Regions from separate parts of the Variovorax paradoxus genome, predicted to be linked through region 1. Evidence: predicted binding sites of a transcription regulator. Region 1 holds the regulator's gene; the other holds the start of a gene.

Region 1 (7,501 bases):
ACAGACAGCAGCTCGACCTCGTGCGTGCCGCCCGGCGTCACAAGCTTCACCACATCGCCTTCGCGTGACTTGAGCAAAGCCCTGGCAATGGGTGAGATCCAGCTGACTTGCGATTGGGCGCTGTCCGCTTCGTCGATGCCCAGGATGGTCACGCTGCGTTCGTCACCCGTTTCATCGGCATAGCGCACCGTGGCGCCAAAGAAAACCTGATCGCTGCCATGGTGCACCGAGGGGTCGGTCACCTCGGCAATCTCGAGCCGCTTGGTCAGAAAGCGGATGCGGCGGTCGATTTCCCGCAGGCGCTTTTTGCCGTAGAGGTAATCGCCATTTTCCGAGCGGTCGCCGTTCTTGGCGGCCCAATGCACCGCCTCGACGACCTTGGGGCGCTCTTCGTCCATCAATTGCAGCAATTCGTCGCGCAGCCGGGCATATCCGGCTGGCGTGATGTAGTTCTTGCTGCCGCTGGGCAGCGCCGGGCCGGCGCTTTCGCCGCCGTCGTCGTCTTCGCCGGCGTCGGTTTCCTTGGTGAATGCTTTGCTCAACGCAAAACCTCCGAATTTAAAAAGGCCCGCAACTTTCGTTGCAGGCCTTCATGATGAAAGTGCGATGGACAGATATTGTGCCCCGATTGCCTCACCCTTTACCTCTCACCGCTCACCCCTCACCCCATATCCGAGCGCTTGCAGTCGAAGACCACGCTTTGCTCCACGGCTCGCAGCGCCGGCACCTTGCTCACGTACACCACGCTGGCGCTCATCAGGTGCCATTCGGTGGTCTTGACCAGCCTGAACAGATTGGTCGCCTCGACGCCAACAGTTGGAATGGAATTGAAGACATAAATGGGCTCACCGGACTGGCTCTCTTCCATGTTCACCAGATCCGCCCGCATCTTGCCCATGGTCTCGGTGTCTTTTGTTCTGGAGCGAACAACGTCGATGTTGACGGTACGCGAGTGCTCGTCGATTGAAATCCGGCGAATCGGATTGAAAGGCGATCCGGCTGCGTTGCTTGCGCCCGGAACGCAGGTGATCTTTCCCGCCCAGACCGGGCCCGCGGCTAAAAAAAGCAGGAAGAGGAACGGAAATGCGCGTGTTCTTGCGTGAGTACCCATGGTTCACTCTATGCCGTTTTCCTGCGCACCGAGGTCCGGCATATCCCGTCGGTTCTATTTGTTACCAGATCAATAAACGTTAACATTTTTCATTTCGCGTGAAAAAAGTCACGGTACTCAGTCCTACGCCTAGTTACAGATGAGTGGGGCGAGAGGGAAGCTCGCAACTCTACTGACTCTGGCGGGAAGCAATGGTCACTCAGGTCATTCACAACGCGACGATCACGTTGCAGTTGCCGTTCGACATAAGCCCCACCGCGGAAGTCGCAGCGCTTCGCGCCGCCGGCATTCCGGTGGATGGGCTGGGCAATGCAACGTCGGGTTATCTGTTTGTGCGCACGACGGGCCGCAGCGCCAACCGAACGAACACGTTTCGGTGGTTTGCCACAAGCATTGGCAGAGAGCCGATCGATGTGACCACCCTGCCAGGAGATCCCTCCCTGGCATGCGGCTAGACGCCAGCCAAAGAAAAAGGGTTAGGACACGTTGATGTCCTAACCCTTTAAGAGAGTGGTGCGGCTGGCAGGAATTGAACCCACGACCCCTTGGTTCGTAGCCAAGTACTCTATCCAACTGAGCTACAGCCGCACAGCTATCGATTATAGCATCCATTTTTGCCCCTGGCCGGACCAGATCAGAAATGAATGCGAGTGGTAGGCCGTGATGGGCTTGAACCATCGACCAACGGATTATGAGTCCGCTGCTCTAACCAACTGAGCTAACGGCCCACGAGAGACCCCGATTCTATTCGCCGTGCGGCTTACTTGCGGTGGCTCAGCGCGTTGCTGACCAGGCGCGAGGTGATGTCGACGATCTGGATCATGCGCTCATAGGGCATGCGGGTCGGGCCGATGACGCCCAGAGTGCCCACGACCTGCCCATCGACCTCGTAGTTGGCGCTGACGATGGAAAGCTCTTCGATGGGCACCACCTGGCTCTCGCCGCCGATGAAGATGCGCACGCCCTCGGCTTTGCTCGACACGTCGAGCAACCGCATGAGCTGCGCCTTTTGCTCGAACAGTTCGAAGGCGCGGCGCAGTTGTCCCATGTCGCTGGAAAAATCGGTCACGGAAAGCAGGTTGCGCTCGCCCGAGATCACAACGTCGTCTTCCTGCGCCTCGGTGAGCACCTCGGAGCTGACCTTGACGGCCGCCTGCATCAACGCGGCAATTTCGCCGCGCAGCTTCTCGACTTCTGACTGAAGCCGGTCGCGCACCTGCTCGATGGTCAGGCCCGCATAGTGGGCGTTGATGTAGTTCGACGCCTCGACAAGTTGCGACTGCGTGTAGTCCGCCTCGGGAAAGATCACGCGGTTTTGCACGTCGCCGTCCGGCGAGACGATGATCACCAGCAGCCGCCGCTCGGAGAGCTTCAGGAACTCGATCTGCTTGAACACCGACGCGCGCCGCGGCGCCATGACCACGCCCACGAACTGCGACAGGTTGGACAGCAGGCTGGCGGCGTTCGCAATCACCTTCTGCGGCTGGTCGGGCGCAAGGCTCGGCGCGCTCATCTGCTCGCGCTCGGCAGTGAGCATGGTGTCGACGAAGAGCCGGTAGCCACGGGCCGTGGGAATGCGGCCGGCGGAGGTGTGGGGGCTTGCAATCAACCCCAGCGCCTCGAGGTCCGACATGACGTTGCGGATGGTCGCGGGTGAAAGGTCCAGCCCCGGCGCGCGCGACAAAGTCCGCGACCCGACCGGTTGGCCTTCGGCGATGTAACGCTCCACCAATGTCTTCAGGAGCAACTTGGCACGGTCGTCCAGCATTGCAAGATTTTAGTGTTGTAATTTGTACATGACTTCTCGCTTCCGCAATGTCGCCCTGATCGGCAAATACCAGGCTTCAGGCGCCAGGGCGCAGGCGGATGCGCGCGACGGCGTCATGGAAGATATTGGCGCGTTCCTGGAATCGCAAGGGTGCACGGTTTTTGTCGAGAAATCTGCTGCTGCGGAAGCCGCCGATGCGGACGCCATCGCAGGCGGCCGCTACGAGCCGCTGAGCGTTGCAGAAATCGGGCAGCGCTGCGACCTGGGCCTGGTGGTGGGAGGCGACGGCACCATGCTGGGCATTGGCCGGCAACTGGCGTGCTACGGCATTCCGCTGATCGGCATCAACCGCGGACGGCTCGGCTTCATCACCGACATTCCGATCGACAACTACCAGGCCACGCTGATTCCCATGCTGGCCGGCGAATACGAAGAAGACCACCGCAGCCTCATGCATGCGCAGGTCATACGCGACGGTGTATCGGTTTTCGATGCGCTGGCCATGAACGATGTGGTGGTGAACCGCGACTCCACCTCGGGCATGGTCGAGCTGCGGGTTTCGGTGGGCCGGCATTTCGTGGCCAACCAGCGCGCCGACGGGCTGATCATTGCGTCTCCAACGGGCTCGACGGCCTATGCGCTGTCGGCCGGGGGGCCGCTGCTGCATCCGGCGGTACCGGGCTGGGTGCTGGTGCCCATTGCACCGCACACGCTGTCGAACCGCCCGGTGCTGCTGCCGGACGCGGACGAGATCGTGATCGAACTGGTGTCGGGGCGCGGCGCCAGCGCCAATTTCGACATGCAATCCCTGGCTTCGCTCGCCATCGGCGACCGGGTGGTGGTGCGGCGCTCCGACTTCCGGGTGCGCTTTCTGCACCCGCGGGGCTGGAGCTACTTCGACACGCTGCGCAAAAAACTTCATTGGAACGAAGGGGGCTCCTGAGATGGCGCTGCGACGCATCGCACTGCGCGACTTCGTGATCGTGCGATCACTCGAACTCGACCTGTCCGCCGGCTTTACGGTACTCACCGGCGAAACCGGCGCGGGCAAATCCATATTGATCGACGCGCTTCAACTGGCGCTGGGCAACCGTGCCGATGCAGGCGCGGTGCGCGAGGGTGCCGAGCGCCTGGACGTGAGCGCCGAATTCGACGCCGATCCGGCCTTTGCAGACTGGCTCGACGAAGGCGGGTTCGAGTCCGGCGACGCCCTGCTGCTGCGCCGCACGGTGGACCTGCAAGGCCGCAGCCGCGGCTGGATCAACGGCAGCCCGGCCACGGCCACGCAGCTGCGGGAACTCGGCGACCGCCTGCTCGACATTCACGGCCAACATGCATGGCAAAGCCTCACGCGCCCCGAGGCCGTGCGCGGCCTGCTCGACGCGTATGCCGGCGTGCGCACCGATGCGCTGGACGCCGCCTGGCACAGCTGGCGGCAGGCAATCTCCGCACTCGACAACGCGCGCTCCGCGCAAGATTCGCTGCAGCGCGAGCGCGAACGGCTGCAATGGCAGATTGCCGAGGTCATGAAGCTGGCGCCGGCCGAAGGCGAGTGGGAAGAGCTTTCGACCAACCACGCACGCGTCTCGAACGCCCAGGCGCTGATCGATGCGGCGCAGGGCGCAAGCCAGGCATTGGAAGACGACGACAACGGCGCCCTGGCAGCGCTTTCGCGGGCGGTAACGCTGCTGCAGAACTGCGAGCACATCGAGCCCGAATTCCGCGCACTGGGCGAGGTGCTGGCCTCCAGCGTGGCGCAGGCCTCCGACGCCGCGCATTCGCTGCACGGCTACCTGCGCGACGCCGAGGCCGATCCGCAGCGCCTTGCCGAACTGGACGAGCGCATGGGCTTGTGGATGTCTCTGGCCCGCCGCTACAAGCGCACGCCCGACGACCTGCCCGCGCTGCTGGCCGGTTGGCAAGCCGAGTTGAAGGCGCTGGACGCGCAAAGCGATCTCGAAAGCCTGGAGCGTGCCGAGCAAACCGCGCAGCAGGGCTACATGAAGGAAGCCAAGGCGCTTGCCAAGTTGCGTAAGCAGGCCGCGCCGCGCCTGTCCGAAGCGGTCACGCAGGCCATGCAGGGGCTGGGCATGCAGGGCGGCCGGTTCGAAGTCGAACTGCAGCCGCTCGCGCAGCCGGGCCGCGCGGGGCTCGAAGACGTCGCCTTTCTGGTGAGCGGGCATCCGGGCAGCACGCCCCGCCCCATCGGCAAGGTGGCTTCGGGCGGCGAGCTCTCCCGCATTGCCTTGGCCATTGCGGTCACCACAAGCCAGCTTGGCGCCGCGCAAACGCTGATCTTCGACGAGGTCGATGCCGGGGTGGGTGGGGCTGTCGCCGAGACCGTGGGGCGCCTCATGAAGCAGCTCGGGCGCGACCGCCAGGTGCTGGCCGTCACCCACCTGCCGCAAGTCGCTGCCTGTGCCGATCACCACCTGGTGGTGGCCAAGCGGCAGACCGCCGCGGCCGGCCAGGACGGCCCGCGGACCGAAAGCGGCGTTTCGCGGCTAGACGACGAAAACCGCGCCCGCGAAATCGCCCGCATGCTCGGCGGCGAGAAGGTTTCGAACACCTCGCTGGCGCACGCCCGCGAAATGCTGGGCCACAAGACTTCGGCAACGCTGTAATGAACCTCGATCTGGTGCTCATCACCGGCATGTCGGGCTCAGGCAAGTCCGTAGCCCTGCACGCGCTGGAAGACGCAGGCTACTACTGTGTCGACAACCTTCCACCCGAACTGCTGAGCCCTTTCATCGCGCTGCAGCAAGAGCAAGAAGCCAAGCGCGTGGCCATTGCCATGGACGTGCGCAGCGGCGTGTCGCTACCGATCGTTCCGCAGCAGCTCGAAGCGTTGCGCCAGGACGGTGTTTCGCTGCGTTCGCTGTTTCTCGACGCCACCACCGATGCGCTGCTGCGGCGCTATTCCGAGACTCGCCGGCGGCATCCGCTGTCGCGCCAGGAGGGCCGCACCGATGCCCCGGAGCAGGAGCGCGCGCTGGTGCAGGCCATTGAACTGGAGCGCGAGCTGCTGGCCGACTTGCGCGACGGCGCCGACGTGATCGACACCAGCCTGATACGGCCGGCGCAGCTGCAGAGCTACATCAAGGCATTGATCTCCGCGCCGCAGAGCGCACTGACGCTGGTGTTCGAATCGTTCGCTTTCAAGCGCGGCGTGCCGCTGGACGCCGACTACGTGTTCGATGTGCGCATGCTCCCCAACCCGCATTACGTGCCCACCCTGCGGCCGCTGACGGGCCGCGACACGCCGGTGATCGAGTGGCTGCGCGAACACGAAGACGTGGCGCGCATGTACGACGATATCGAGCAGTTTCTTTCGCGCTGGCTGGATGCGCTGGCGCGAGACCATCGCAGCTATGTGACGGTGGCCATCGGCTGCACCGGCGGCCAGCATCGATCGGTGTTCCTGGTCGAACAGCTGGCACGCGCGTTCGGCGCACGTTGGGGCGCCCTCAAGCGGCATCGCGAGCTGGACGCGATCTGAACTCGCCCACAGCCGGCAGTTCCCGGAGCTAGCCCCCGCTGCTTTCCAGCAGCTTGCGCATCGGTGCCGGCAGCCCGAGCCGGCCCCATTCCTCCGCCTCCACCCAGCGCGCGGTCTCGCCTTGCGGCTGCCCGCCCTGGAGCATCACAGGGTGAAGATGCAAGTCCTTGTGGGTCAGCACGTGCACGAAAGACGGCAGGTCTTGCGCCTTGCGCTGCGCGGCCGGCGGCAGTGCGGCCAGCAGGTCTTCGCGGCTGTCGAACACCGGCAGGCAATAGAGCCCGGCCCAGATTCCCTTGGCAGGCCGCTTCTCCAGCCAGACACGGCCTTGCACATCGCGCGCCAGCAGCGCCCAGAGCGACTGGGCGCTGCGTTTCAGCTTGCGGGTCTTGACGGGATAACGCTCCGGCTGCCCTTCTCGCAAGCCGGTGCAGATGCTGTTCACCGGGCAGATCATGCAGCTTGGCTTGCGCGGAAGGCACACCGTGGCGCCCAGGTCCATCACGCCTTGCGTATAGCTTGCAATGTCTTCTTTTTGCCCGTCGGGCGGAAGCAGCTGGGTGGCCTTGTCCCACAGCGCGCGCTCCTGCGCCGACGAAGACATGTCTCCGCCAAAGCCGAGCATGCGCGTGAGCACGCGCTTCACGTTGCCGTCGAGAATTGCGACGCGCTCGCCGAAGCAGAAGGCTGCAATTGCCGATGCGGTGGAACGGCCAATGCCGGGCAAGGTGGTGAGCTCGGCGGCGGTGCGAGGAAACTCGCCGCCAAAGCGCGCCACAACCTCCTGGGCGCAGCGGTGCATGTTGCGCGCCCGGCTGTAGTAGCCCAGGCCGCTCCAGAGCCCGAACACCTCGTCCTCGGTGCCGTCGGCCAACGCCCGCACCGTCGGAAACCGTTCGAGAAAACGCGCAAAGTAACCGAGCACCGTCGAAACCTGCGTCTGCTGGAGCATGACCTCCGACAGCCACACGCGGTACGGATCGCGCGTGTTCTGCCACGGCAACTCGCTGCGGCCGTGGCTGCGCTGCCAGGCCACCACGCGCTGCGCGAAATCGGGCGGCATGTGCAACTCTTGCGTCGCGCCGCCGGACACCGGACGATCAGGCCGCACGCAGTTCGCCGA
Region 2 (7,501 bases), 2.1 Mb from region 1:
CCACAGGCAACAGCTTTACCGACTTCGTCAACCGCGTGCGCATCAACAGCGCCTGCCATCTGCTGATGCAGACCGACCACTACGTGACCGACATCTGCTACCAGGTGGGCTTCAACAACGTGGCCAATTTCAACCGGCGCTTTCTCGAAATCAAAGGCATGACGCCGAGCGAATTCAGGCGGCAGGCCGACACGCGGTTCGGCTGAGTTCAAGGCAACAGCCGGCATTCAAGGCGCAATCAGGGAGCACTATCTTGTATCTGGGACTCGACCTCGGCACGTCCGAGCTCAAGGCGCTGCTGCTTGCCGACGATCACCGCATCGTCGGCGTGGCACGCGCAGCACTCACGGTCGAACGGCCGCAGCCGCTCTGGTCGGAGCAGGCGCCAAGCCAATGGTGGCAGGCGCTGGAGCAAGTGATGGCCGAGCTGCGAGAAGCGCACCCCGAGGCGCTGAGCGCCGTGCGCGGCATCGGCCTGTCGGGCCAGATGCACGGCGCCACGCTGCTCGACGCGGCGGGCGAGGTGCTGCGTCCCGCCATTCTCTGGAACGACGGCCGCAGCGGCGCGCAGTGCGAAGCGCTCACGCGCGCCGTGCCGCGGCTGGGCGAGATCGCGGGCAACCTGGCGATGCCCGGCTTTACCGCGCCCAAGCTGCTGTGGGTTCGAGAGCACGAGCCTGAAATCTTCGCTCGCGTGGCGCGGGTGCTGCTGCCGAAAGACTGGCTGCGCTTCATGCTCAGCGGTGAGACAGTCAGCGAAATGTCCGATGCGGCCGGCACGCTGTGGTTGGACGTGGGTGCGCGCGACTGGTCCGACGAACTGCTCGGGGCTACGGGGCTCACGCGAGAGCACATGCCCCGGTTGGTCGAAGGCAGCGAAGTGTCGGCGCAGCTCAAACCCGAGCTGGCGGCACGCTGGAACGTGGGCAGCGGCCCAGTACTCATTGCCGGCGGTGCCGGCGACAACGCCGCGAGCGCGGTCGGCATGGGGCTGGTGGAGCCGGGACAGGGCTTTGTTTCGCTCGGCACATCGGGCGTGGTGTTCGTCTCGACCGACCGCTTTCTGCCCAACCCCGCACAGGCGATGCATGCGTTCTGCCATGCGCTGCCCAAGCGCTGGCACCAAATGTCGGTGATGCTTTCGGCCGCGAGCGCGGTGAGCTGGGCTGCCAAGGCATTCAAGTTTGCCGACGAGGCGGCATTGCTCGAAGCGGCAGCTTCGGTCGCACCGGCACAGCGCGAGCGTTGCCCGCTGTTCCTGCCGTACCTTTCGGGCGAGCGCTCCCCGCACAACAACCCCAATGCGCAGGGCGCGCTGTTCGGCCTGACGCATGCGCACGGTCCGGCGGAAATCGCCTATGCCGTGGTCGAGGGCGTGAGCTTCGGGCTGCGCGACGGCTTCGACACCTTGCGCCTGCCGCCCGACATGCCGCTGCGCGAAGTGGCGCTGGTCGGCGGAGGTGCGCGCAGCGTGTGGTGGGGCCAACTGCTGGCCGACATCTTCCAGGTGCCGCTCACGCTCTATGCGGGCAGCGAGACGGGCGGCGCGCTGGGTGCGGCGCGGCTTGCGTGGTTGGCTGACGGTGGCGCTGTGGCCGAGGTGTGCACGCTGCCGCCTGTGAAGCAGCAACTGGTGCCTTCGGTCGAAGGGAACGGCTCGCACAAGACGCGGCATGCGCGCTTCCAGGTGCTCTACATGGCACTGCGCGACCAGTTTCGATAAACGTACCGCGCAATAAAAAAGGGCCGCTTGCGCGGCCCTTTTTGTTTTGGTGAGCAGTAGAGCTCAGCCGGGCATTACATGCCCATGCCGCCCATGCCACCCATGCCGCCCATGTCGGGCATGCCGCCGCCGGCACCGGCTTCTTCCTTCGGTGCGTCGGCGACCATGGCTTCGGTCGTCAGCAGCAGCGAAGCAACCGATGCTGCGTTCTGCAGCGCGGTGCGGGTCACCTTGGTCGGGTCCAGAATGCCCAGCTCGAGCATGTCGCCGTAGCTGTCGTTCGCAGCGTTGAAGCCGTAGTTGCCCTTGCCGGCCAACACAGCGTTCACCACCACCGAGGCTTCGCCGCCGGCGTTGTTCACGATTTCGCGCAGGGGCGCTTCGATCGCCTTGAGCACCAGCTTGATGCCGGCGTCCTGGTCGGCGTTGTCGCCCTTCACGCGGTCGCCCACGGCTTGCTTGGCACGCAGCAGAGCCACGCCGCCGCCAGCCACAACGCCTTCTTCCACTGCAGCGCGGGTGGCGTGCAGGGCGTCTTCGACGCGAGCCTTCTTTTCCTTCATTTCGACTTCGGTGGCGGCGCCAACCTTGATCACTGCAACACCGCCGGCCAGCTTGGCCACGCGCTCTTGCAGCTTTTCACGGTCGTAGTCGCTCGTGGCTTCTTCGATTTGCACGCGCACTTGCTTCACGCGGGCTTCGATGTCGGCAGCAGCGCCGGCGCCGTCGATGATGATGGTGTTTTCCTTGCCCACTTCGATGCGCTTGGCTTGGCCCAGGTCGGCCAGCGTCACCTTTTCGAGCGTGAGGCCCACTTCTTCAGCGATGACCTTGCCGCCCGTCAGGATGGCGATGTCTTCCAGCATGGCCTTGCGGCGGTCGCCGAAGCCAGGAGCCTTGACAGCCACGACCTTCAGGATACCGCGGATCGTGTTCACGACCAAGGTAGCCAGGGCTTCGCCTTCGACTTCTTCGGCAATGATCAGCAGGGGACGGCCAGCCTTGGCAACTTGTTCCAGCGTGGGGAGCAGGTCGCGGATGTTGCTGATCTTCTTGTCGAACAGCAGCACGAACGGGTTGTCGAGCAGCGCCGATTGCTTTTCGGGGTTGTTGATGAAGTAGGGCGACAGGTAGCCGCGGTCGAACTGCATGCCTTCGACGACGTCGAGTTCGCTTTCGAGCGACTTGCCGTCTTCGACAGTGATCACGCCTTCCTTGCCGACCTTGTCCATCGCGTCAGCGATGAGCTTGCCGATGGTTTCGTCGCTGTTGGCCGAGATCGAGCCGACTTGTGCGATTTCCTTCGACGTGGTGGTGGGCTTCGAAGCCTTCTTCAGCTCTTCGACCAGGGCCGTGACAGCCTTGTCGATGCCGCGCTTCAGGTCCATCGGGTTGATGCCGGCGGCCACGTACTTGAAACCTTCGCGAACGATGGCTTGTGCCAGAACCGTGGCGGTGGTGGTGCCGTCACCAGCGTTGTCGCTGGTCTTCGAAGCCACTTCCTTCACGAGCTGGGCGCCCATGTTCTGGAGCTTGTCCTTGAGTTCGATTTCCTTGGCGACCGATACACCGTCCTTGGTGACGGTGGGGGCGCCGAACGAGCGCTCGAGCACCACGTTGCGGCCCTTGGGGCCCAGGGTCACCTTGACTGCGTTGGCGAGGATGTTGACACCCTCGACCATGCGTGCGCGGGCTTCACCGCCGAAGACTACGTCTTTTGCTGCCATGTTTTATTTCTCCGAAAGGGGATGGATGGATTACTTATCGACGACTGCGAACAGGTCGTCTTCCTTCATGACGAGCAATTCGTCACCGCCGACCTTGACGGTCTGGCCGCTGTACTTGCCGAACAGGACGCGGTCGCCGACCTTGACGGTCAGTGCGGTCAGTTCGCCCTTGTCGTTGCGCTTGCCCGGGCCCACGGCCAGGACTTCACCCTGATCGGGCTTTTCGGCGGCTGCGTCGGGAATGACGATGCCGGAGGCGGTCTTGGTTTCGCTGTCAACACGCTTGACGATCACGCGATCGGCCAAAGGACGAAGTTTCATTGCATCTCCTGGATAAGAAACGGGGTTGTGGTCGGGCGCCGGGCGGGGGAGACCGGCGGCCCATCGACTGGAATCGAGGCTTGTTAGCACTCGTCAGCAGCGAGTGCTAATCATAAGGGCAATCGGGGGAGTTTCAAGGGCGGGAGGCGGTTTTGCCCCGCTGCGGCCAGAGTGCCAAGCGCCCGGCTGGCCAGACGGCCCTGTTTCAGAGCCTTAAAAGCTTGACTTGCGCTCCGGCAGCATCAGCGCGAACAATTCACTGCGAAAGTGAATGCCGAGCCGGTTGAACGCCCGGTTCCGGTATGTCTTGACAGTCGGCAGCGCCAGGCCCATGTCCGACGCAATGCCCTCCTGGGTCATGCCACGGAGCAACCGAAGGCATACGTTGAGTTCCTGCGCCGTCAGCGCCGGGCAACGGGTGAGCAGCCTCGCGCCGAGTTCGTTGGCCGCGTCCGCGCGCGTCAGGGCAATGTGCTTGCGCGCGAGCGCCATCAGCAGTCGCCCTGCAACGCCGAAGTCTGCCAATTGCGCATCGCTGAGCGGCCGCTGATGCGTATGCCGATAGAAATTGACCGCGAACAGCGCGTCGCCCTCGCATGCCGCAGGTTCTTCCTCGACCACCGACACGCGCTCCATTACCCCGTGGGCGTCGTATACCTTGGCCCGGTGCTCCGTGGGCACCTCCGGCGCGGTGATGTGGCACACGCGCAGTTGTGGAGCGCTCGCTTCACGCAATGTGCGGTCGCTTCGGATCGGACCTGACAGGTAGGCGCGCCAGCAGTCGCGCGTGGTGTCGGGCATGCCCCGGCTGCCACTCAGAAAGATCGCCGGCCGCGCCCCTGTGCGGTACACCGAAAACGAGCCCACCGGCAGGGCGCGCGCCATGGCGTCGAGAAGGCGGTCGCCAAATCCCGGCTCTCCCAGCGCTGGCACCACCATCGGCAGGTGCTGCGCCAATGACGATCCGGCGGACTCGGCGGGCAGGTCAGGAATCCAGGTGCGCATGGGGCAATACGGGGAATCCCGTCATCTTCCGGGATGACAGCGTTGTCCGGCCACCGGACTTACGCTAGGGCATGACTTCTTCGCCTCCTCAAGAGAACGATCCGCTTGCCGCACCGTGCCTGGCCTGGTTTGCCGATGTCACCGTGGAGGTGGGTGAGCCGATGGTGCTGGGCGAGGGCGCCCAGGGGCTGCGCCGCGTGGTGCCCATTGTGGGCGGCCACGCCAGGGGCGATGGCTGGTCGGGGCGGGTGCTGCCGGGCGGTGCCGACTTCCAGCGCATCGCAAGCGACACGGCATCGGAGCTCGACGCCCGCTACGGCCTGGAGACGGATGCCGGCGACCGCATTTACGTGCGCAACCGTGCCATACGCACCGCGCCCGCCGAGGTGATGGCGCAACTGCTGCGCGGTGAGCCGGTGGACCCGGCGCAGGTCTATTTTCGCTGTGCGCCCTCGTTCGAGACGCGCAGCCAGTCGTTGCGCTGGATCACCGAGCGGCTGTTCGTCGGAGTCGGCGTGCGCCACCCCGCCCAGGTGGTGATGCGCTTCTTCGCGCTGCAGTGATCCGCGCCGCCGGCTCCGCGCTTCAATTTCAACACCGACAGGAGACTCGAATGACAACCGCCCCTCTTACGGGCGCGCGCCGCCGCGCGCTCATCGCCGCCATCACCGCGCTGGCCGGACTCGGGAGCATGGCCTGGGCGCCCCAGGCGCTCGCCCAGGCGGGCACCGCCTATCCCAACCGGCCGGTGCGCCTGGTGGTTGGCTTTCCGGCCGGCAGCGGGCCGGACATCGTGGCTCGCCTGCTGGCCCAGAAGCTGTCCGAAGGGTGGGGAAACCTTGGCGTCATCGTCGACAACAAGCCGGGCGCCGGCGGGTTGATCGCCGCCTCCGAAGTGGCCCGAGCGCAGCCTGACGGCTACACGCTAATGCTCGGCGAAACCGGCCAGTTGGCCATTGCGCCGAGCAGCTACAGCAAGCTCTCCTACGACCCGAAGAAGGACTTCGTGCCCGTGAGCCAGGTGGTCACCTCGAACTTCATGCTGGTGGTCAACCCGGCCAAGATACCGGCGCGCGACGTGAAGCAGTTCGTGGAATGGAGCCGCGCGCAGAAGGGGCTGTTCATGGGCACTTTCGGTGCCGGCACACCGGGCCACTTCGGCGCTTTTCTCTTCGGCGATGCGATCGGCATCAAGCCGGAGCCGGTGCACTACAAGACCACGGGCGATGCGCTGGGCGGTTTGTTCAGTGGCGACGTAGCGGGTGCATTCGCAAGCGTCGGTCTCTCGGCGGCCAACGTGAAGGCGGGCAAGTTGCTGGCTCTGGCCTCCAGCGGCGATACGCGCAGCGCCAGCCTGCCCGACGTTCCGACCTTCCGCGAGCAGGGCTTCCCCCAGCTGGTCTTCAACTCATGGTTCGGCGTGGTTGCCCCGGCCAGGACGCCGCCCGAGATCATCGCGCGGCTCGAAAGCGATGTCCGCAAGGCCGTGCAGTCGGCCGAAGGCAAGGCGAAGCTGGAGGATGCGGGCTTCGGTGTCACGGGCACGACGTCGCAGGAATTCGGCCGCGTGATCGCTGCCGACACGGCAAGCTGGGGCAAGGTGGTCGCCGCCACGGGTTTCAAGGCGGATTGAGCCGAGGGCTCGCGGGGCGTGCCGTCTGGACCGGCGGCTATAGCTGGTCGGTCGGCACGAACCAGGAGAACAGCAGCAGCTGCAGGCGCGTGAGCAGGCTGGAGTCGGGTTCACTGTCGAGCACCTCGTTGTCCACGTCTCCGGTGCCAATCCATTGCACGTTCTTGCCGTCGGGCATGAGCACCACGCGGTAAACACCCTCGATGTCGTCGAGCTGATATGCATACAGCAGTGCCTGGCTCAATTCGAAACTGCGCACCCGAACGCCGAACTCGGTGTTCAGCCGCGCCGAGCGGGGATCGAGATTCATCGACCCCAGCAGCACCCACTCCCGGTCGACAATGGCGAGCTTGGCGTGCAGGCGCCCGCGCGCCTTCTTGAGCAGGGTGCGGAACTGGCGGTTGCGCTTGAGTTGCTCGGTGCTGACCTCGTACAGGTTCACGCCCAGCTTCAGCATGTCGACGCGGTAGCGGTTGTAGTTGATGTTGACCAACGGCTCGTCGCTGTCGGCCAGCGAATTGGTAACGACGCTGATGCGCACGCCGCGCGCCCGGCCTTCGCGGATGCGCGCCATGCCCTCGTCGCCCGGAATGAAGTAGGGCGAGATCACGATCACGTCGGAGCGCGCGCTTGCCGTCATTTCATGGAACCGCGCTGCGAGCGACTCGCTTGCGGGGGTGAGGGCGCCCAGTGCCTTGTGGGGGCTGTCGGCCGCGGCGTGGGCGTCGGCGCGCATCCACTTGACGCGGCCGACATCGGCAAGCTGCGCACCCAGCGGCGCATCGCCCATGAGGTCGGTGCCTGAAAGAGGAGCGGGCGGGGGCGCGTGAATCGGCGCGGTTGCGGCTTCGAACCCGGCCTTCAGCGCCTCCGGGGCATCGCTGGTGCCGGCAATCCGCTGAATCGGGTACACCACGTCGCTGTTCCAGTAGGTGTCGAAGATGCGCGCGGCTTCCGGAACGACCGGTCCGGCCATGACCAGCTCGAAATCGATGAAGTTGGCGCCTTCGCTTCGCAGGAAGTATTCGTCGGCCAGGTTGCGCCCGCCTGCAATGGCCAGGGCGCCGTCGGCCACGAAAAGCTTGTTGTGCA

What was found. Region 1 encodes HrcA, which represses chaperone genes, less so after heat shock. Its sites were predicted from a motif close to TTAGCACTCNNNNNNNNNGAGTGCTAA; they were not measured.
Region 2: QHG62_RS02690 (co-chaperone GroES) is a predicted target of HrcA. The motif match lies at 3,855-3,881, and genes of this name have one in related genera.

What each region holds. Positions count from the first base shown of each region.
Region 1 is NZ_CP123990.1:2,654,137-2,661,637, reverse strand. It holds gene greB (transcription elongation factor GreB) at 1-542, opposite strand, end outside; gene QHG62_RS12930 (hypothetical protein) at 662-1,111, opposite strand; gene QHG62_RS12925 (hypothetical protein) at 1,303-1,566, shown strand; tRNA gene QHG62_RS12920 (tRNA-Arg) at 1,623-1,699, opposite strand; tRNA gene QHG62_RS12915 (tRNA-Ile) at 1,763-1,839, opposite strand; gene hrcA (heat-inducible transcriptional repressor HrcA) at 1,872-2,879, opposite strand; gene QHG62_RS12905 (NAD kinase) at 2,908-3,822, shown strand; gene recN (DNA repair protein RecN) at 3,824-5,503, shown strand; gene rapZ (RNase adapter RapZ) at 5,503-6,378, shown strand; gene mutY (A/G-specific adenine glycosylase) at 6,407-7,441, opposite strand; gene QHG62_RS12885 (dynamin family protein) at 7,479-7,501, opposite strand, start outside.
Region 2 is NZ_CP123990.1:573,802-581,302, forward strand. It holds gene QHG62_RS02675 (AraC family transcriptional regulator) at 1-206, shown strand, start outside; gene xylB (xylulokinase) at 254-1,723, shown strand; gene groL (chaperonin GroEL) at 1,798-3,450, opposite strand; gene QHG62_RS02690 (co-chaperone GroES) at 3,481-3,771, opposite strand; gene QHG62_RS02695 (helix-turn-helix transcriptional regulator) at 3,985-4,776, opposite strand; gene QHG62_RS02700 (DUF3237 domain-containing protein) at 4,848-5,339, shown strand; gene QHG62_RS02705 (Bug family tripartite tricarboxylate transporter substrate binding protein) at 5,390-6,409, shown strand; gene QHG62_RS02710 (phospholipase D family protein) at 6,447-7,501, opposite strand, start outside.